2 linked regions of the Paraneptunicella aestuarii genome follow. The protein of the gene in region 2 interacts with the protein of the main gene of each other region in a pairwise test. Links are inferred from orthologs where the notes say so. Each region holds a gene or a part of one and is shown on either strand. Other genes may lie near its edges.

Region 1 (11,687 bases), 750 kb from region 2 along the record:
CTACATATCTCTTAACGGATATTTGTTCACCCCTTTTTTGCAGTATCCGTACTGCCCCGAGTCAATGTCACATTGGTGCGAAATGTGACGCTAAATTCTTTTCTGTCGTTGGGTATTGCGGTGGTGCATCACCGCATACCCTTTAGGTACTTGATTTACGAGTTAAATAAGGAATTAAAGATCGAAAGATTTTCCGATGCTGAACAGGATGGTTTCATCGTCATCCAGATCGCTACCACTGATAACAACCGAAACGCCAACATCAAAGCCACCTACCTCTGTGCCATAGCCAGCTTCAAAATAATCGCCATCAAATTCATCCCCCCATGAACCATAAGTGCCATAGAAGCCTTCATGTTCAAGAGTCAAAGCGAAGAAAGTGTAATCTGATTCTGTAATGCCTAATGCAGCATCATCAGATTGAGTACCGATTGAGTATTCGATAGAAGCAATTCCATAGCTCAAACCAAGGTTAACTTCGTTATAAGCAGAATCGAAATCGCCTGTATATTGATAAGTAGTAAAACCAATGCTGGCACCAAAACCATTGTCAAATTCAAAGCCATAGCCGCCGTAAATATCTACTTCCAGGCCATCGCTTACATCAGCTACCCATGTACCTACGTAGAATCCACCATTTTCATAGTCTAGACCAGCACTGGCAGAAGCATCTGAAGTTTGTGCGATACCACGGAAGTGGTACTCAGAAACTAAACCAATGTTTGCACTTATCTCTGCTGACGCTGCCTGAGCATATGCCAAAGAGGTAATTGCCAAGGCTGCCAATGAACTTAACTTAACTGCTTTCATGTTAATCCCCGTACTTCAAGTTGTGTGTTTCAAAAATGTAAAGCTACCGAGGTTTTGCAAAAGCAATGCCTATTCATACCAGAATTCGTGCATTCCCACGAAACAAGATTATCTTTTTGATAAATAAAGATAATTTCTTATTCCTTGTTCAATGAGTACAGATTCTTATAATTGGCATAGTGCAAATTAAAATTATCATTGCACAAAAATAGTACATTTTCACCGGTTTAGTGCATTTTGACAGCAAATCATTGCTTCAAAACCAGCATTTTGATTAATTCAAGGGGTTTTTTATGACTAATTATATAATCGCACCTTCTATACTTTCTGCGGATTTGGCGCGATTGGGTGATGATGTGCAAAAGGTGATCAATGCAGGTGCCGATGTGGTGCACTTTGATGTCATGGACAATCACTATGTTCCAAACCTGACATTTGGCCCCAGTATTTGCCAGTCACTGAGAAATTACGGTATTACTGCAGATATCGATGTTCATTTAATGGTGAGTCCGGTAGATGAACTAATTACCGCCTTTGCAAAAGCGGGAGCAAACTACATCAGCTTCCATCCGGAAGCCAGCCACCATGTTGATCGCAGCATTCAACTCATTAAAGATGCAGGATGCAAAGCAGGATTAGCGTTAAATCCCGGAACATCATTGCATGTTCTCGACTATGTTTTGGATAAGCTGGATTTTGTCTTACTGATGTCGGTTAACCCTGGATTCGGCGGACAGGCCTTTATTCCTAACACCTTGGAAAAGGCTCACGCGCTAAAACAAAAAATCCTGAAAACGGGTAGAAATATCCACATAGAAATTGACGGTGGCGTAAAAGTCGATAACATTCGCGCCATTGCTGAAGCTGGCGTAGATATGTTTGTTGCTGGTTCAGCCATTTTCAATGCGCCAGATTATGGTAAGGTAATCGCCGATATGCGATCCGAATTGGCGCTTGTCGAAAATTAATTCTTTCCCATTAAACTCATTAACCATATTTAAGTGTTGCGAACTATGAATAAACCTATTGTATTAAGTGGCTGCCAGCCTTCAGGACAATTGACGATTGGAAACTACATGGGCGCCCTGAGACAGTGGGTAAACATGCAGGATGACCACAACTGCTTATATATGATCGTTGATATGCACGCGATCACCGTTCGTCAGGATCCCGCTAAACTTTACGAGGCCTGCCTGGATGGATTAGCACTTTATGTTGCCTGTGGCATTGATCCTGAGCGCAGCACATTGTTTCTTCAATCCCACGTACCAGAACACGCTCAGTTGGGATGGATTATGAACTGCTACACCCAAATGGGCGAGCTTAACCGCATGACGCAGTTTAAAGATAAATCAGCCAAAAATGTCACCAACATTAACGTGGGCTTGTACAGCTACCCAGCATTACAAGCGGCTGACATATTGTTATATCAGGCGAATAAAGTGCCAGTGGGTGAAGACCAGAAGCAACATCTGGAACTCACTCGAGACATCGCAACTCGCATGAATAACCTATATGGCGATCTGTTCACCATACCGGATCCATTCATTCCTGAATCAGGCGCGCGTGTCATGAGCTTGCAAGATCCTGATAAGAAAATGTCGAAATCTGACGACAATCCCAACAACTTTGTTGGCTTGTTGGAAGATACCAAAAAGGTCGCCAAGAAAATCAAACGTGCAGTCACCGATTCCGACGAACAAGCTCGTATTTATTACGACCCTCAAGAAAAGGCCGGTGTCTCTAACTTGTTGTCTATTTTGTCTTGCTGCACCAACAAATCCATTGAGCAGTTAGTACCAGAATACGAAGACAAAATGTATGGACACTTGAAGACAGATGTTGCTGATGCCGTGGTTGCTCTACTGGAGCCCATTCAACAGCGTTATCACGAACTACGTGAAGACCGTGCGGCATTGAATGACATCATGCGTAAAGGTGCTGAGCAAGCCTCAGAGAAAGCAGCAAAAACCTTGGCTAAAGTATACGAAGCCATCGGTTTTATCGCTAAACCATAAACGCACTGAAACACTATTCAAGCATTAAAAAACGGGGATCCATTTAAGATCCCCGTTTTTGTTTTCAAACCCGATATAGCCAGCTTAAGTCCGAAACTGTTGAGTCACCAATACCATATTACTGGATATTTTGGTCAATTCTTCCGAGGAGCTCGCTACTTCGTGTGAAGCCTGAGTTAGCTGCGTAACCGATTCCATAACCCGAATCATATTCTGATTAATAGAGTCACAATTATATTGCTGCTGCTCAGTTGCGGCGGCAATGTTCTCATTCATTCCAGCTAATTCATCAATATTAACATTGAGGCGCGATAAGGACTGACTCACCGACTCAACCAGTTCAATACCACCATTAGCTGATTTCGACGCCTTCTCCATAGAGTTAACCGCTTCATGTGCGACTGTAGATAAACGCGAAATCTTATTCTGAATTTCTATCGTACTTTCCTGTGTTTTTGACGCCAATTGACGCACTTCGTCAGCAACAACAGCAAACCCACGCCCATGTTCTCCAGCTCTCGCAGCCTCTATTGCCGCGTTTAACGCCAGCAAGTTAGTCTGATCGGCAATGCGATCAATCACTTCCAGCACACCACTAATGCTTTCCACTTCTTTTTCTAACTTACTCATCGCCTCTGAAGAACCATTCACTTCTTCTACCAAAATTCGGATCTGAGATGCAGCATCATTAGCTCGACTAGTGTTTTGAAGCGTGTTCTCTCGCGTCTTGTTGGTATTTGAAACGGCAGAAGTTGAGTTACTGGAAATTTCCGTAATAGAACGATTGAACTCACCAACGGACTCTGTCACCTGCATCGCCTCAGTATATTGTTGCTGTGCCGAAATACTGGTTTGCTTGGTCGTTACGCTAAGTTGCGCGCTTGCTGATGCGATGGATTCCGCTTCTCCTTTAATGGTGTCAACAACCCTCTGGATCTTCTCAACAAACAGGTTAAATCCGTCACCAATGCGACGGATTTCCTTAATAGCGGAAGGAGGAAGCCGCTTTGTTAAATCAGCCTCATTTGAATTCAACTCATCAAAATGATTGCCGATTCGGTTAATAGGGCGCAGCAGTCTTTTGGCAAGCAAGGTAGCAACAACTAAACTTCCTACAGCAAGCAAAACACTCACTAAAATTGTCGCGGATATAATACTTCTGGTAAGTGATTCGGCTGGTGCATAAGCCTCTTCATAATCAATTTCAGCCAATATCGCCCATGTCATATCACCAATTTGGATTGGCGCGTAAGAAGACAAGACATGAACATCGCGATAATCACGAATATGCTGAAAACCACTCTGCCCTTGCAGTGCTTTTTGTACTCCTTCGCTATTTACTGGTTGCAAGCTGATACCCGTGCCTTTCAAAGCAATTAATTCATACTCTTTAATGCCAGCTTGCTTTAACGCCTCAATGTAATCGCTTTCATTTTCCATGAAAAAACGACTTTCTGAGCGAAGACGAGAATCTTCCCCAACCAGATACACTTCTCCGCTTGAGCCAAATCCCATTTCTTCCCATTTCTGATTTTGGGTAAGAATGTTATTGATACGATCAATGGGCATTTGATAAATCAATACACCGGCTAGCTGACTCCCATCATAAATTGGGCTGGAAATGAAACTCGCCGGATTGTTGTAAGAGGGTAAGTAAGGCTCAAAGTCGGTTAGGTAGGTTTCCCCTGATTGCAAAGATAGAGCCTTTTTGAAAGCTTTCCCAATACCCGAACCCGCATAAGGCCCGGTAATCAGATTAGTCGCAAAATCCAGCTCCTTGTATACGCTATAAACGATGTTTCCCGACTGGGCATCGACCAGGAAAATATCATAGTAGCCAAAGGTTTTAAGAAATTGACGAATATCCGGGTGAAATTGTTTATGTAGTTGAGCATAGTCGCTCACCGACCCAGGATCGTTTAGATTATCCTTCTCGCCCAGTGAACTGGGATTATTACTGATAAAATCATACTGCAACAACTCAGTGGCTCGACTTAGTCCTCCAAACATATTTAGAACACTAATTCTCTCAGAGTTTTGCTCTTCATACTTATTCGCAAAATCGTCTTTATAATAACTCTGAACCGAATTCTGGAGTTGCTCTGTCGGTATAGACCGTTGAGTTGAATACTGATTATATGCTCGCGTAAAGTCGTGGATTGCTGACACAATACTTTTATCGCTCGCCATTAAAGTAATTTGGTTATCTATCATGGAAAAATAACCCATCACCTCCTCTTTCATAATATTTCTTTTAAAACCCAAGTCTTGTTTAAATTGATGTTCTAAAGTTGAATTCATTTCAGATGTCGATATAAATACTGTGAAAAATCCCGTAATAATAAGAGACGTTAGCACTGTAAAAAGAAGCGCTAGCATTAAACGGATTTGTAAAGACAATTGCATAACTAACATCCTCAAAGAACGACAAATTTTATAACCGAATAAAATTAGCCCAAGCTATAAAGCCCATCTGACTTAACTCTGACTTATAGTCACTAAAAAGTGATGAAGTTAACAATAACTGTTTTAAAGCAGAAATAACCAAAGGTAAAAAGCACCAAGATAATGCAGTGATACCAATTGACACTTTTCATTTTTGCGAACTAAACCCCTCTAAAGTTCGCATTTTACTGGCATTTAATTCAAATTTAAGAACAAAGTAAGTGGCATATGGAAAAACGATATGGTTTATTTTTTCCTCTCAACATTTTGAACCATAATAGTGCAAAACAACATAACAGCTTTTGATTCACTTATTACCGAAAAATAAACTGTTTTGTGAGCTTAAAATTACTTATGTAAAGGACAGAAAACATAAAGCCTCTTTCGAAGTAGCGCTTGTATGGATGTTTATGAGCAAGAGACTTGAGTTTAGCTGTGATTAACGGTCTAATTTCAGCTTTTGTGAACTCCATGAATCATCCTGCATCCACGCACATTTTCATGGCGTGACATTTTCATCGCTTGAACCGACGCTTTTATAAGGTGCAATAAACCTTGGTACTCCTAATAGACAACTACGACTCATTTACATTCAACCTAGCTCGTTATTTTGAAGAAATTGGCGAACAAGTGGTCGTGGTCAGAAACGATGACATTGACTTACAAGGCATTGCCGAGCTAGCACCAGATTGTTTAGTCTTCTCCCCCGGCCCATGCACACCTGACTCTTCAGGCGTAACCCTGGAAGCAATACGTGAATTTCATCATCACATTCCCATGTTAGGCGTTTGCCTTGGACACCAAGCCATAGCTCAGGTTTTTGGCGCTACTGTTGAAAGAGCTTCCAAAGTAATGCATGGGAAAGTATCTCGAATCAGCCACAACAACCAAGGTGTTTTTAAAGACCTTCCACCAACCTATCAAGTCACACGCTATCACTCATTAGTCGTAGCAGCCGACTCATTACCCGAATGTTTCAATATAACAGCTTGGGTTAAAAAGGATGGAGACAATGCACAAGAGCAGCACCAAGAGATCATGGCAATTGAGCATAAAACTCTTCCCATCTTTGGTGTGCAATTTCACCCTGAATCCTTGTTAACCGAACATGGACATCAACTGCTTGAAAACTTCATTGCGATAGCAAAAGCAAATTCCAGGCAATAATCTCTAAAGTTATCGTTAAAGTGGAAGAAAAACATTCTGCGCAATCAGCAAGGTTATGCACTTTATCTATGGAAATTGAGAAATAGTTATCAAAAACATTAAAAATCCTTTGGTTTTCAGCTCAATATTAGTGCACCCCTTATATGACTTGTATTATGCTTAATACCTAAGTAAAAAATTTAGTAACTTCTGAATATTGACGTAAAGTTAGGCAAGACAGCAACTGAATGACTTTATACCTTACAGGTTATGTTTATTAGGGCTGATCCCCCATATAGCAGTTAAAAGTGGCTTAATAATGAGCAGGTAAACATCAGGTGCAACGAGTAAATAAATGCTCGCTCTTTGCATTTTAATCAATGAGTTTAATTCCCGGATAGAGTGAATAGATGACTGACAGAATGGACATTAATCAAGAAGTAGATAACCGTTTCTACAATCTGCTGATTGGTTTATCAAATGCTCAGGAAGTTGCTGGTGTTGAGGTTGAAGGCAAAGTCAAAGCTGAACAGTCAGAGCAGTTTAACGCTCGTCGTAATCTACTGCGCATTGAAAAGCTTGCCAAAAGAGACATGGAGCTAAATAAACGCTCTGAAGAAAACTTTGTCGAAAGCGTCCGGGATAAAATTAGCGCAGCAGTCTGTGAACGCGTTGAACTACGTTTGGAAGATCTCGAAGAGTTATATTCCAAGCAACTCGGTATTCATGAAGGTTTGCCTGAATTGCTGGATACCTTGTCGGTTAAAGCCACATCAATAGCAAAATTAGAGCCTCTGGTCGCCCAAATAAGCTGGTTGGCCACAGATTTGTTAAAGCTGGTTAATACGCCCAAATACCGCAAAACCGATCGTCTGGGACGAGTAGTTGTTGTTGAAAACTTACGTATAGCATTAAGTTTTCTCGGTATAGAAAATCTGAAAATGGTTATTCCATCAATGGTATTTCGACGTGCAATCCCTCAAATTACCGACCCCTATCCCGTCTTTAAAGCCAAAATTTGGGAACATGCCATTGGCTCTGCGGTGTCATGCCAACGAATAGCCACCTTATCCAAGGTTGATCCTGGTCACGCTTTTATCTTGGGTATGTTCCACGAATTCGGTAAGTTGATCATTACAAAACTGTATTTCAAAACCTTCGATGAAGTACATAGAGAAGCATTAATAGAAGCCCATGATGATCAAAAAAGGGACGAGCACAGTGCCTTACTCAAGATCGGCCCGACTTCGGATGTTTTACTCTCTTTAATGTGGAAACACTCCATATCACTCAGTTCAAGAATTATCTCCCATATGGGAATGCGCAGAGTATTTATTGCCAACGCGATGGAAGAATTTGCCTTAAAAACACCATGGGGAAAAATGAGCCCTATTGCGAAAGTATTGCTACAAGGCAACGGCTACAGCAAATACAATATGTTGAAACGATACAAGCTTATTTCTACAGATGAAGCCAAAGCTTTTCTTAAATCACTCCACATGGCGGCAACAACCGTATTGGCTTTACAAGGCACCGACTTACGCAGTTTGAATCTAACTATGGATGATGAATAATAAACAATTCAGCTCTCCTCCTAATATGAAGTTGATGTAGTTTATTTATCCTTCTTTTGCTCATACAGCTCAAAAAATTACAATATTTTTGTGCAAATAAACATGCAGGGTATTTTTGTGAAACCCGTGACAGGTGCCAGCAATATCAATCGCTAGTGCAGCCCGCATCAACACGATGCGTATACTTATTCAATATTCCTGCAAAATTACTGAACCCCTTGAAAATAAAGGCTTGTAAAGACATAACAAGACAAGACAAATGCCGCCATTTCTGGAATAATGCGGCTTCTTTTTTGACTAATGAACCTGAATATCTGTCATAGATACTCTTATCTCATTAATAGATTCAGGTCTTATACCAATTGGTAGATGTTTTAATTTTGGAGACCCAAATGCAGGTTACTCGTGAGTTATTCGACGAAGTTATGGCCCCAAACTACAACCCGGCAGCCATGATCCCGGTAAAAGGACAAGGTTCCAGAGTATGGGATCAAAATGGTGACGAGTATGTTGATTTTGCAGGCGGTATTGCGGTTAACAGTCTTGGACACTGCCACCCTGCATTAGTCGCAGCATTAAAAGAGCAAAGCGAAAAGCTATGGCACTTAAGCAACGTATTCACCAACGAGCCAGCGCTTCGTTTAGCCAAGAAGATCACTGACGCAACATTTGCAGAGCGCGTTTACTTCGCCAACTCAGGAGCAGAAGCAAACGAAGCAGCACTAAAACTAGCACGTCGCTGGGCGCTGGATCATTACGGCGAAGAAAAAAGCCAAATCATCGCATTCAAACAAGGCTTCCACGGTCGTACGTTCTTTACCGTTACCGTTGGTGGTCAAGCCGCCTACTCTGATGGCTTCGGCCCAAAACCAGGCAATGTAGATCACGCAATTTACAATGATCTGGAAAGCGTAAAAGCGTTAATCTCCGACAACACCTGTGCCGTGATGATGGAACCTCTTCAAGGCGAAGGCGGTATCATCAGCCCAACCAAAGAATTCGTTCAGGGCGTAAAAGCGTTGTGTGAACAACACAATGCACTGCTGATTTTTGACGAAGTTCAATCTGGAGTTGGCCGTACTGGTGAGTTGTACGCCTACATGGGATTAGGTGTAACACCTGACATTCTATCTACTGCGAAAGCCTTAGGTGGCGGCTTCCCTATCGGTGCCATGTTAACTCGCGCAGATATCGCAGCAAGCTTGAAAGTAGGTACTCACGGTAGTACCTATGGCGGTAACCCCCTTGCTTGTGCAGTAGCGGAAACCGTATTTGATATTGTCAACGACAGAGCGTTACTGGACGGTGTTAAACAAAAAGCAGAGCTATTCCGTGCAGAATTAAATGCGATTAACGAAAAATACAACGTATTCAGCGAAATTCGCGGTGAAGGTTTGTTGATCGGCTGTGCTCTTAATGAAAAATATGAAGGTCGTTCACGCGATTTCCTTAATGCATCAACGGATATGAAGTTGATGAGCCTGGTAGCTGGTGCAAACGTTGTTCGCTTTGCTCCATCTTTGATTATCCCGGAAGAAGACATCAAAGAAGGTATGGCTCGTTTCGAAAAAGCAGTTGCCAAAGTAGTTCAAGGCTGATCCCAACTCACATAGAGGACGACCTGATATGAAAATCATGCGCCCTATCCGTAAGGATGACTACGAAGCATTGAACCGCATAGCAGTGGAATCCGGAGTAGGCTTCACCTCCCTACCGGTTGATGAAACGCTTTTAAAAGGCAAAATCGACCGCGCAGTAGATTCGTTTTCCAAACACGTGGATAAGCCCGGTTCGGAGCATTATCTGTTCGTGATGGAAGATACTGAAACCGGTGAGGTTGTAGGAACGGCAGGGATAGAAGCAGCAGTGGGTACTGACGATGTATTCTACTCCTACCATCACGGTATAGTTGTACACTCTTCTCGCGAGTTGGGTGTACACAACGAAGTAGAAACACTGACCCTATGTAACGATTACACGGGAATGTCGGAGATCTGTACACTGTTTTTACGTGAAGTGGCTCGAGAAGGTCACAATGGCCGTTTCCTGTCTCGGTTCCGCTTTCTGTTTTTAGCAGAACACCGTAATCGCTTCACGAAAAAAGTCTTTGCTGAAATGCGAGGCGTGAGTGATGAAAATGGCTCATCACCGTTTTGGAAATGGTTAGAGGAGCACTTCTTCTCTCTGGATTTCCCAACGGCAGATTACCTGACAGGTGTTGGGCAAAAAGTGTTTATTGCCGAGTTAATGCCGAAGTATCCAATCTATGTAAACCTGCTCAGTAAAGAAGCGCAGGCTGTGATTGGAGAAGTGCACGAAAGAACTCGCCCTGCGCTGAAATTATTGCTATCCGAAGGATTCACCTATTCAGGGTATGTCGATATTTTCGATGCAGGCCCTAGTATAGAAGCAGACATAGACAATATTCGGACAGTTCGACTGAGTCGCCGTTTACCTGTAAGCATTGACTCAAGCATAGCGGAAGGCAAACCAGAATATTTCGCGATTAATACTAAACTTGAAGATTTCAGAGCAGCAATGCTGAATCTGAAAGTAGATGAAGAAAATCAGATTGTGCGCATTAGTGATAAAACTGCGTCGGCACTTAAAGTCGAGAATGGTGAATTCATCCGTTTTGCGCCAATCGTTAGTGGAGATTAGCAAGTGGCAGAAGTTCACTTAATTGCAGGACATTGGGTTTCTGGTGAAGGACACGATATTGAATCGGTCGATCCCGCCAAAAATGTTGTTATTTGGAAGGCAAAATCTGCCAGCCCTGGTCAGGTAGATAGTGCCGTTAAAGCTGCTCGTGAAGCCTTTGAAAGCTGGAGCTCTCGTAGTGCAGAAGAACGTATCGCCATCATCCAGAAATTTGTTGATTTACTGAGTGAAAACAAAGAACGTTTAGGCAAGATCATTGCTCAGGAAACGGGAAAAGCTGAGTGGGAAAGTGTCACTGAAGTCGTCGGCATGGCTGCAAAATTAGCGATTTCAGTTAGAGCATTTAACGAGCGCACAGGCACAGTCGAAAATCCGATGCCCGCAGGTAAAGCCTATATTATGCATAAACCTCATGGTGTCGTTGCAGTATTCGGCCCCTACAACTTCCCAGGGCATCTACCCAATGGTCATATCATTCCGGCATTGATTGCTGGTAACACAGTCATCTTCAAACCAAGTGATCTGACCCCTAAAGTAGCCGAAGAAACCGTAAAACTATGGGAAAAAGCCGGTATTCCTGCGGGCGTTCTGAACATGGTTCAAGGGCATGTTGAAACTGGTAAGGCGCTTGCCGCTAACCCAGATATCGACGGCTTGTTCTTCACTGGCAGTTCACGCACAGGTAAATTGCTTCATGAACAATTTGCCGGGCATCCAGGAAAAATTCTGGCTCTGGAAATGGGCGGTAACAATCCTCTTATCGTTAAAGATGTTGCCAACCTTGACGGTGCGGTTCACGACATTGTGCAATCAGCCTTTGTTACCTCAGGCCAGCGTTGTACTTGTGCTCGTCGTTTGTTCCTGGAAAACTCAGAGGAAGGCGACAAGATCCTGGCACGTTTGATTGAAGTCACACGCAATATTCAGGTCGGTCATTACGATGCAAACCCACAACCCTTCATGGGCGCCATGATTTCAGCCAACGCAGCAAAAATGATGGTTAATGCTCAACAAGAGCTACTGGATTTGGGAG
Region 2 (8,914 bases):
TTTTGGCGGGGCGCAAGTTGCCGAATAAATCAAAGTGGCTACGTAAGGTTAACAGCGCAGCACGTTCCGGGCGTTCTTCCAATGGCAATGAATCCCATTTGGGGCCGCCGATAGAGCCAAACAAAATCGCATCAGCTTGTTCACAACCTTTTAAAGTGGCTTCCGGTAATGCGTGACCATGATTGTCAATGGCGCATCCACCCACATCATATTCCTGTGTGCTAATATCCAGCGCGAATTTATTGCTTACCGCTGCTAATACCTTCATCGCTTCGGCCATAATTTCTGGCCCAATGCCGTCCCCGGACAATACTGCTAAGTGATGTGTTGCCATTTAAATACCTGCAATCTTCTGTTGTTGTTTCTGCTGATCAATCTGGTCAGCCAAGTAAGTGTTGTTCAATACGTAAGTTAAGGCATTCACGCCAGCTTCGACGATGTCGGTTGCCAAGCCAATACCATTAAATTTACGCCCTTTGTATTCGGCGATCAGGCTCACTTGTGCCAAAGCATCGGCACCTTCGCCTTTGGAATCCAGCTTGAAGTCTACAATGTCGATATTGGTTAACCCACTGGCATTTAGTATTGCGTTGAATGCCGCATCCACCGGGCCGACACCAGTGGCGGCTTCGGTGGCTTCAATCTCGCCCATTTTCAATGTGACCGTGGCGGTAGGAACAATGTTGTGGCCTGAATTGGCATGTAGATACTGCAATTTGTAGAAGGCTTGTTCCTGTTTGTTCTGATCGAAGAACACCAAGGCTTCCAAATCATAGTCGAAGACCTGGCCTTTTTTGTCTGCCAACTGCAAAAAGTCGGCGTACAGGCGATCCATGTCGTAATCGTTGTCCTTGTAGCCTAATTCGTGCATACGATGTTTGATAACATGGCGGCCTGAACGTGAGGTCAAGTTCAAACTGTTTTTGTTAATGCCAACACTTTCTGGGGTCATGATTTCATAGGTGTTTTGCGCTTTTAATACACCGTCCTGATGAATGCCGGAAGAGTGGCTAAAGGCGTTTGCGCCAACAATGGCTTTGTTTGCCTGTACAGGCATGTTGCACAATTGGCTGACCAGCTTGGAAGTCCGAGAAATTTCTGTGGTTTTGATGTTGGTGTGATAACCCAACAAGGCTTCGCGGGTTTTCATGATCATGGCGATTTCTTCTAACGCGCAGTTACCTGCTCGTTCGCCAATACCATTAATTGTACACTCAATCTGCCGAGCGCCGTTCTCAACCGCGGCTAATGAATTGGCTACAGCCAAGCCCAAATCGTTATGGCAATGCACCGACACAATGGCTTTATCAATATTGGGAACCCTGTTAAACAGGGTTTTGATAATGCCGCCAAACTCGGTTGGCGTGGTGTAACCTACGGTATCCGGAATGTTAATCGTAGTTGCGCCAGCGTTAATAGCGGCTTCCACAATGCGGCACAGAAAATCGATATCGGTACGCCCGGCATCTTCACTGGAAAATTCCACATCGTCGGTATACTTGCGAGCGTGCTTAATGGCTTTGACTGCCATGTCTAACACGTCGTCGTTCGACATACGCAACTTGTCGTTAACGTGAATTTCTGACGTGGCAATAAAGGTATGAATGCGAAATTGTTCAGCGATGCTCAAGGCTTGCCCGCAAGCGTCGATGTCTTTTTCCAATGCCCTTGCCAAGCCACATACGCGAGACTGAGTAATATGGCTGGCAATAGTACGTACCGATTCAAAGTCACCCGGAGACGACACAGGAAAACCTGCTTCGATAATATCGACACCCAACCTTTCCAGCGCCATGGCGATCTGCAGCTTTTCCTTCACGGTCAAGCTCGCCGCTAACGCCTGCTCTCCATCGCGCAAGGTGGTATCAAACAATAAAACCTGATTTGACATGTTAACTCCAATGTTTCATTCCGGTTGCCAAAATCTAGAATTCCAAATTTAAAATTCAAAACAAGTATGGCCTAAAAACGAAAAAACCCGTGCTTGGCACGGGTTCTTAAAATTCGGTTGTTTATCTTGTTGCGTTTTTTACGCTGTGTCTTTATGACAAATACAACCCACCCGTGCAGTCTTGGCTGCCATGAGAAAGAGGTTGTTGAGGAGCAAAAATGTCATAAAAAACGCTATTTCCAGAGATAAAAATTTCAATAAATGGTCGTAAATGAAATGTCACGACGGCGTTATAGATACCGCGTATTGCTTTTGAGGTCAAGTGAAGATTTAAAAATGGGGGAATTTAGGGGGGAGGCGTTTTGAGGCTAGGGAATTTGTTTTTCTGTCGTACCGGAAGCGCGAAGCGCTATCCGGTATTTAGATAATTAAGAGAGCTAAAGATCATCTAATAAATATATTTCGCTAACAGGGATGGCTTTTCCTGCTTTTGCTTCATCGTGATTTGCTACAATAAAAAGGTTATCGTTGACAGACAGCTGGCTCCATACTTTCCAATTTCCATCTTTAAATTGCTCATAATGTAGATAGAAATCAGTGCCATATTTATCTTTGGCAAATAAATAGCTTGCACTGCTTGGTCTACTCGAAATTTTTACTAAAATCAGCCCAATAGGAACTCCATCCTCTTCTTTTTCGTATGAGTATGAAGAATTTGAAATATCTTTCCATACCTCGGCTGTAAATGGGTTTCCATATATGGCAATATCGCTTAACTTTTCTATAAGTGGTTTTACATCATATTGTTTTTCTTCACTTATAACTTCAAATAAATGTTTGGATATGAATTCCAATAGAAGTTTTCCCTCTTCTCTAAATTCTTGATATGCAGATTTTGAAAAGCAAAATTCAATTTCATCGAATAATTTTATGGCCTGCTTATTAGAAAATTGAACATATCCATCATTTCTAAATACATCGTCTAAAATTTTTGATGCTCGTATTAGAAAGTTAATTGTTGTTTGTGGATCTGATTCGCTTGTGTTTTCGGCTTGTCTTTTTAGGCTGCTAACTCTAAAAGTTCCCACTATCCCCCTATAAATCCCCATTTTCTTCCAATCTTTAGTTTCCTCCTCTATTCGAGTATATTGACCTGAAAATAATAGTGATAAATAATATCCGTTTAGTATGGACTTACCGAATGAAATATTTTCTTTTTGCTCATTAATCCACTTCATTTCTATTAAATTTTGGTATTGATTTAATGCCTCATCATAACGTTTTGTGGAATGATATAATCTGGCCAATTGATACTTGGATGATGGGTCTTCAGGGTTTAGTTTAGCAGCTTTCTTATAACTATTTTCTGCAGCATTGTAGTCTTTGAGGGTTTCTAAAACAATTCCAAAAATTTTGTGGAATAAGTATTCATCAGAGTAAAATGATTCTGCTTCTTTTAGTTTTCTATAGAGTGACGCCGCAGTCTCAATGCTTTGTCTAGCTTTATTTAGATGTCTTATTATACTAGAGATGAAGACTTTGAAGTTTTCCTTAAGGTTTTTAGGAACAAATTCAATGTGCCATTGTGGTATGCTTTTTTGAGCTCTTCTGATGTCTATTTCATTTGATAATTTTCGTCTTTGGTGAATTTTATTTTGAATTTTTGTTCTTGCTTTTATATTTCTCGGTGAAATAAGTAGTAGGCCTCGTACAGAGTCGCTTAGGCTGTATGTTTCACCTTGTTCTGTCGAGTTTCTTCTAACTAAACTGGTTTTAGATAATTCTAATATTGATATTGCAATGTCATCTAAAGAGCGATCTAATAATTCACATAATGATAATCTATTCGAATCACCTTCAACAAATATGGTTTCCAATATTTCAATTGAATCTTCACTTAAAGTTTCTATCAAATTGTTATATGAAAACTCGGCTATTTCTTTGTTTGCAACACCAACTGATGTAGGTAAATCTTTTCCGGCTATCAATAAATCAATGGTCAGCCTGATAGCTAAAGGATTATAGTAACAGCTCTTAATAAGTGAAGAGTAAATTTCCTCCTTTAGCTCGAGAGAACCTTTTTTTGATGCATAAGTTCTTGCTAAATGGATTGCAGATTTTTGTTTCAGTGTATCTAAACTTAAAACTGTCGCATTGGATACAGAAACTCTACTCGTTACTAATATTTGCCACTGAACCGGTAAGGTATAATTTAATTCTTCAAAAGCTTGTGGTGTATCTCTCAAAAGGGTTTCTAGATTGTCTATGCAAAGTAGAATTTTTCTATCCTGCATGTCCTTTATTGCTTCATCAAATGTTTCAAATGACTCATCAAATACAATGTTTATGGAAGAAACTATTGCTTCTTGAAGTTCACCAATTGTTTCTATTGCATCTAAAGATACAACTCCATCTGTAGTTAATTTTTCAGTTTTCATAGTTGTGTAGATGACAGCATCTATAAACTTTGAAGAGCTCGGGGTTGAAATCAATTTTTCTAAAAGATCAAGTGCTAATGCTGTTTTTCCAGCACCTCCTGGAGCAACTAGGGCTATAGTGTTAACTCTTGGATTTGATATATGTTTTTTTAACTCATCTATCTCTTTATTACGTCCAATTAAGCCAGTTAGTCCATGATCAAATGTATGTGGTAAATTATTGGGAATTTGCCAAATGATTTTATTGACCCATTCTTCAGGTGGGTCAACTATCAAATTGTTTTCGGCAGCTACTAGAGTTTGTTTAACTGATTCTAAACCTAATATTTCATTGACGGGGTCGCTTGCTATAGCTGCTACTCTATACCAATAACAATCCCAAAATTGCCTATTAGGGTGGGAAATTGCATTTCTGATTTCATAAATGTCAAGGTGATGAAATAGAGAATAAATATAATTTATTGAATCCCCTATACTAGTGTCTTGTGTAATGTCCAGAGCAAAGCCAAAAATCTCATCTAAATAAGTTGCTTCAACGATGTCTTTTATTGAACCTTTGTTGAATCGTCTTCCTTTATCCACTTCCCTTTTAAGAATATTTTCCAGTGTTTCCAAATTCAGTGAGGAAGAATCCCCATTTTTTAATATAAATTCACCTAATGACTCTTCAATTTGATGAAGAAGCATTGCTGTTTTTCTTCTTAGAACACTATTCATAATTTATAAAAGGTATTAAAAGTAACCAAATTATATTTGAAATATATATAATTGCAATTATTAGCGTTACCTAAAAAGGGGGGAGAGCTGAATGATTAACCAAACCTACTTTCTAGCAGTATGTAACTTGTAGGTTTTCCAGTTGATCTGTGTCGTGAGCAGGAGTTGTCGCAGGGATAATCTGCGGGGGGTGGTGGCTTTGCCTTTTAAGTTCCAGCAGTGTCCACAGCAAGCGGCAGTGAGGTAACCTTTGCTGGGTTTAAGTACGCGAATGCTGGTCATGGGTGAGTGAGTCGCGCCAGATTCGCCTTGGTTGGTCATGGGGCATGACAGGTGAATTCCGTCGAAGGTGAACCAGCCGTGTTTGTTGAGCCTGAACTTGTTGTTGTCGAGGTCGATCTTGTCGACTACGTCGAGCTCGATGTATTCAACGCGCTGTTCTTCTACATAAACCGGAACCACTAAACCGGGTTGGGCGTGTTTTAGCAGCCATTTGGTGGCGGTTTCGGTATTGCTGTTTTCGGTTTTACAAGTCAGGCTTTGTGCGCCTTGCCAGCTTCCGTTGTAAAGATCTAATTCTAGCGGTGTGTCGCAGTTAAGTAGCTTTTCGGCTGCCAGGTTCACGTAATAGGTGAGGCTGCCTAGTCGTTGTTGTAATGCGGTTTTGCTGAGGGTGGGGTGTTCTGCCAGTTCCAGAATCGACTTATCGTACAGCGCATTACATAGCTCTGCATAAGAGGCTTGTCGAGAGGCGCCATTAAGGAAAATGGTGGTCTGTTTACCTGACGAGGAAACCATGGTCTCAGCTCTGGATGGCTTGATGTGGCGCTAACTAAAAGTCAGAGGCAAAAACGCCGCTCATTCTGCCTAAGCAGAGCATAGCGGCGTTGTGAATTTTGCCTATTGGCCTTTAATTGCGCTACGACCAGCGTATTGCACTTTGTCGCCCAATTGCTCTTCAATACGCAACAATTGGTTGTACTTGGCAACACGGTCTGAACGACAGAGTGAACCGGTTTTGATTTGACCTGCGGCTGTGCCTACTGCCAAATCTGCGATGGTGGCGTCTTCGGTTTCGCCGCTACGATGTGAAATAACCGCAGTGTAGCCGGCTTCTTTTGCCATTCTGATGGCGTTCAAGGTTTCGGTTAGAGAACCGATTTGGTTGAATTTGATCAGAATCGAGTTAGCCACGCCATTTTCGATACCACGGCTCAGGATTTTGGTGTTGGTGACGAACAAGTCGTCGCCGACCAATTGAACGCGGTCGCCGATTTTCTTGGTCAGGTAGCTCCAACCGTCCCAGTCGCTTTCGTCCAAACCGTCTTCGATAGAAACGATAGGGTACTTGCTGCTCAGTTCTGCCAGGTAGTCACCAAAGCCGTTTGAATCGAATTGTTTGCCTTCGCCTTTCAGGTCGTAAGTGCCGTTTGAGTAGAATTCAGACGCTGCGCAGTCTAGTGCTAGCGTGACGTCTTTATCCATTTCGTAGCCTGCGTTTTTCACGGCTTCTACGATAACAGCCAAGGCTTCTTCATTAGAGCTCAGGTTAGGTGCGAAACCGCCTTCGTCACCAACGGCTGTGCTCAAACCTTTGTCATTCAATACTTTTTTCAGGTTGTGGAAGATTTCCGCACCCATGCGTAATGCTTCTTTGAAGCTGGATACGCCAACTGGCTGCACCATGAATTCTTGAATATCAACGTTGTTGTCGGCGTGCTCGCCACCGTTCAAGATGTTCATCATGGGCACTGGCATGCTGTATTGGCCTGGAGTGCCGTTCAAATCAGCAATATGAGCATAAAGTGGAACGCCTTTTTCTTCTGCTGCCGCTTTCGCTGCTGCCAGAGACACGGCCAAAATGGCGTTAGCGCCGAGTTTTTCTTTGTTTTCAGTGCCGTCCAGGTCGATCATGATTTGGTCGATACCTGCTTGATCCAGGGCGTCTTTGCCTAACAAGGCTTGCTGAATTTCGTTGTTTACTGCGGCAACGGCTTTTTCTACGCCTTTGCCCATGTAGCGGCCTTTATCACCGTCACGCAATTCCAATGCTTCTCTGGAACCTGTTGAAGCACCTGATGGCGCACATGCGCGTCCCCATTTGCCGGAATCCAGGTAAACTTCGGCTTCTACCGTTGGATTGCCGCGCGAATCAAGTACTTCTCTACCAATGATTTTCGTAATCTGTGACATTGTTAATGCTGCCCCGTAAATAATGTGAAATAGGTTTCAAGGATCCAGACTTGTTATGCACCATGTCTGTGCCATATCGCTTGCGGTTATTGCGTTCGCCGCGGATATGGCAACATGGTTTGGTCAGCCTAATGTTCCTCTTTTTGGTGCTGAACCGCTGCGGCTATAAACCCTTCAAACAGAGGGTGCCCGTCGCGGGGTGTAGAGTTAAACTCAGGGTGAAATTGTCCTGCGACAAACCAGGGATGATCAGGTAATTCGATGATCTCTACCAGTTTGCGGTCAGTCGACAATCCTGTCACTTTTAAACCTGCTTCTTGTAATTGTGGTAATAGGTTGTTGTTTACCTCGTAGCGGTGGCGATGACGCTCATAAATGCTGTCTGAGCCGTACATTTCTCTCGCTTTGCTGTCTGGGAGTACATGACATAGCTGGCTTCCCAAACGCATAGTGCCACCCAAATCCGAGTTTTCCGTTCTTTGTTCTACGCTGCCCGTGCTGTCTTGCCATTCTGTAATCAGACCGACAACCGGGTATGGCGTGTTGGGGTTAAACTCGGTGCTGTTGGCATTTTCCATATTTGCGACGTGTCTGGCAAATTCAATTAATGCTACTTGCATGCCCAAACAGATGCCCAGGTAGGGTATTTTATTTTCGCGAGCGTATTGAGCTGTGAGGATCTTGCCTTCGATACCACGCTCACCAAAGCCTCCAGGCACCAGAATAGCGTCTAGTCCATCCAGAATTTGTGTGCCTTTGCTCTCAACATCTTGCGAATCAATATATTTGATATTGACCGTAACGCGGTTTTTCAAACCGGCGTGTTTCAGTGCTTCGTTAACGGATTTATAGGCGTCGGGTAGTTCAACGTATTTGCCGACCATGCCGACTGTGACTTCGCCACTTGGGTTGGATTCTGCGTATAGCACCTGTTCCCATTCAACCAAATCGGCTTCCTTACATTCAATACCGAAGTGATTAACCACCAGCTCATCCATATTTTGCGCCTTCAACATGGCTGGAATACGGTAGATGCTGTCGGCATCTTTCAATGAAATAACGGCTTTTTCTGGTACGTTGGTAAATAGCGCGATTTTTGCACGTTCGTTGGCAGGTAACGGCTTCTCAGAACGGCACACCAGAATATCGGGTTGAATACCGATAGAACGGATTTCTTTTACCGAGTGCTGGGTTGGCTTGGTTTTGATTTCACCTGAAGCGCTCATGTAAGGCACTAACGTTAAGTGCATGTACATAGCACGGTGACGGCCGATTTCTGTACCTAATTGGCGAATGGCTTCAAGGAAAGGTTGTGATTCAATGTCGCCCACTGTGCCACCGATTTCAACGATAGCGATGTCTGTCCCTTCCGCACCTTCTTGAACTCGGCGTTTAATTTCGTTGGTAATGTGAGGGATAACCTGAATGGTTGCACCCAGATAATCACCGCGACGTTCTTTCTTGATAACGTCCTCATAAACACGACCTGTTGTGAAGTTGTTCTTCTTGGTCATGCGAGTGCGAATAAAGCGCTCGTAGTGACCCAGGTCGAGGTCGGTTTCTGCACCATCGTCTGTAACAAACACTTCACCATGCTGAATTGGGCTCATTGTGCCGGGGTCGACGTTAATGTAAGGGTCGAGTTTTAGCATGGTAACTTTGAGGCCTCGTGCCT

What was found.
Region 1: the proteins of eno (region 2) and rpe interact in binary tests that used the Escherichia coli proteins (3 or more experiments, as listed by UniProt). The link is inferred for Paraneptunicella aestuarii from one-to-one orthologs.

What each region holds. Positions count from the first base shown.
Region 1 is NZ_CP074570.1:4,596,334-4,608,020, forward strand. What follows is about bases 160-2,940. They hold rpe (ribulose-phosphate 3-epimerase), read left to right. Parts: upstream 160-1,103; coding sequence 1,104-1,778; downstream 1,779-2,940. Other genes in these bases: KIH87_RS17995 (TorF family putative porin), read right to left, coding at 175-810; trpS (tryptophan--tRNA ligase), read left to right, coding at 1,824-2,828; KIH87_RS18010 (methyl-accepting chemotaxis protein), read right to left, coding at 2,913-2,940. Also shown: more of KIH87_RS18010, read right to left, coding at 2,941-5,072; KIH87_RS18015 (anthranilate synthase component II), read left to right, coding at 5,829-6,440; KIH87_RS18020 (HDOD domain-containing protein), read left to right, coding at 6,830-7,993; KIH87_RS18025 (aspartate aminotransferase family protein), read left to right, coding at 8,386-9,591; astA (arginine N-succinyltransferase), read left to right, coding at 9,620-10,654; astD (succinylglutamate-semialdehyde dehydrogenase), read left to right, coding at 10,658-11,687. UniProt on the Escherichia coli protein: Catalyzes the reversible epimerization of D-ribulose 5-phosphate to D-xylulose 5-phosphate.
Region 2 is NZ_CP074570.1:3,843,552-3,852,465, reverse strand. The notes cover bases 5,094-7,923. They hold eno (phosphopyruvate hydratase), read right to left. Parts: upstream 7,240-7,923; coding sequence 5,947-7,239; downstream 5,094-5,946. Other genes in these bases: KIH87_RS14785 (CTP synthase), read right to left, coding at 7,368-7,923; KIH87_RS14795 (hypothetical protein), read right to left, coding at 5,152-5,844. In the rest of the region: leuB (3-isopropylmalate dehydrogenase), read right to left, coding at 1-334; leuA (2-isopropylmalate synthase), read right to left, coding at 335-1,891; KIH87_RS14800 (tetratricopeptide repeat protein), read right to left, coding at 2,329-5,016; more of KIH87_RS14785, read right to left, coding at 7,924-8,914. UniProt on the Escherichia coli protein: Catalyzes the reversible conversion of 2-phosphoglycerate (2-PG) into phosphoenolpyruvate (PEP). It is essential for the degradation of carbohydrates via glycolysis.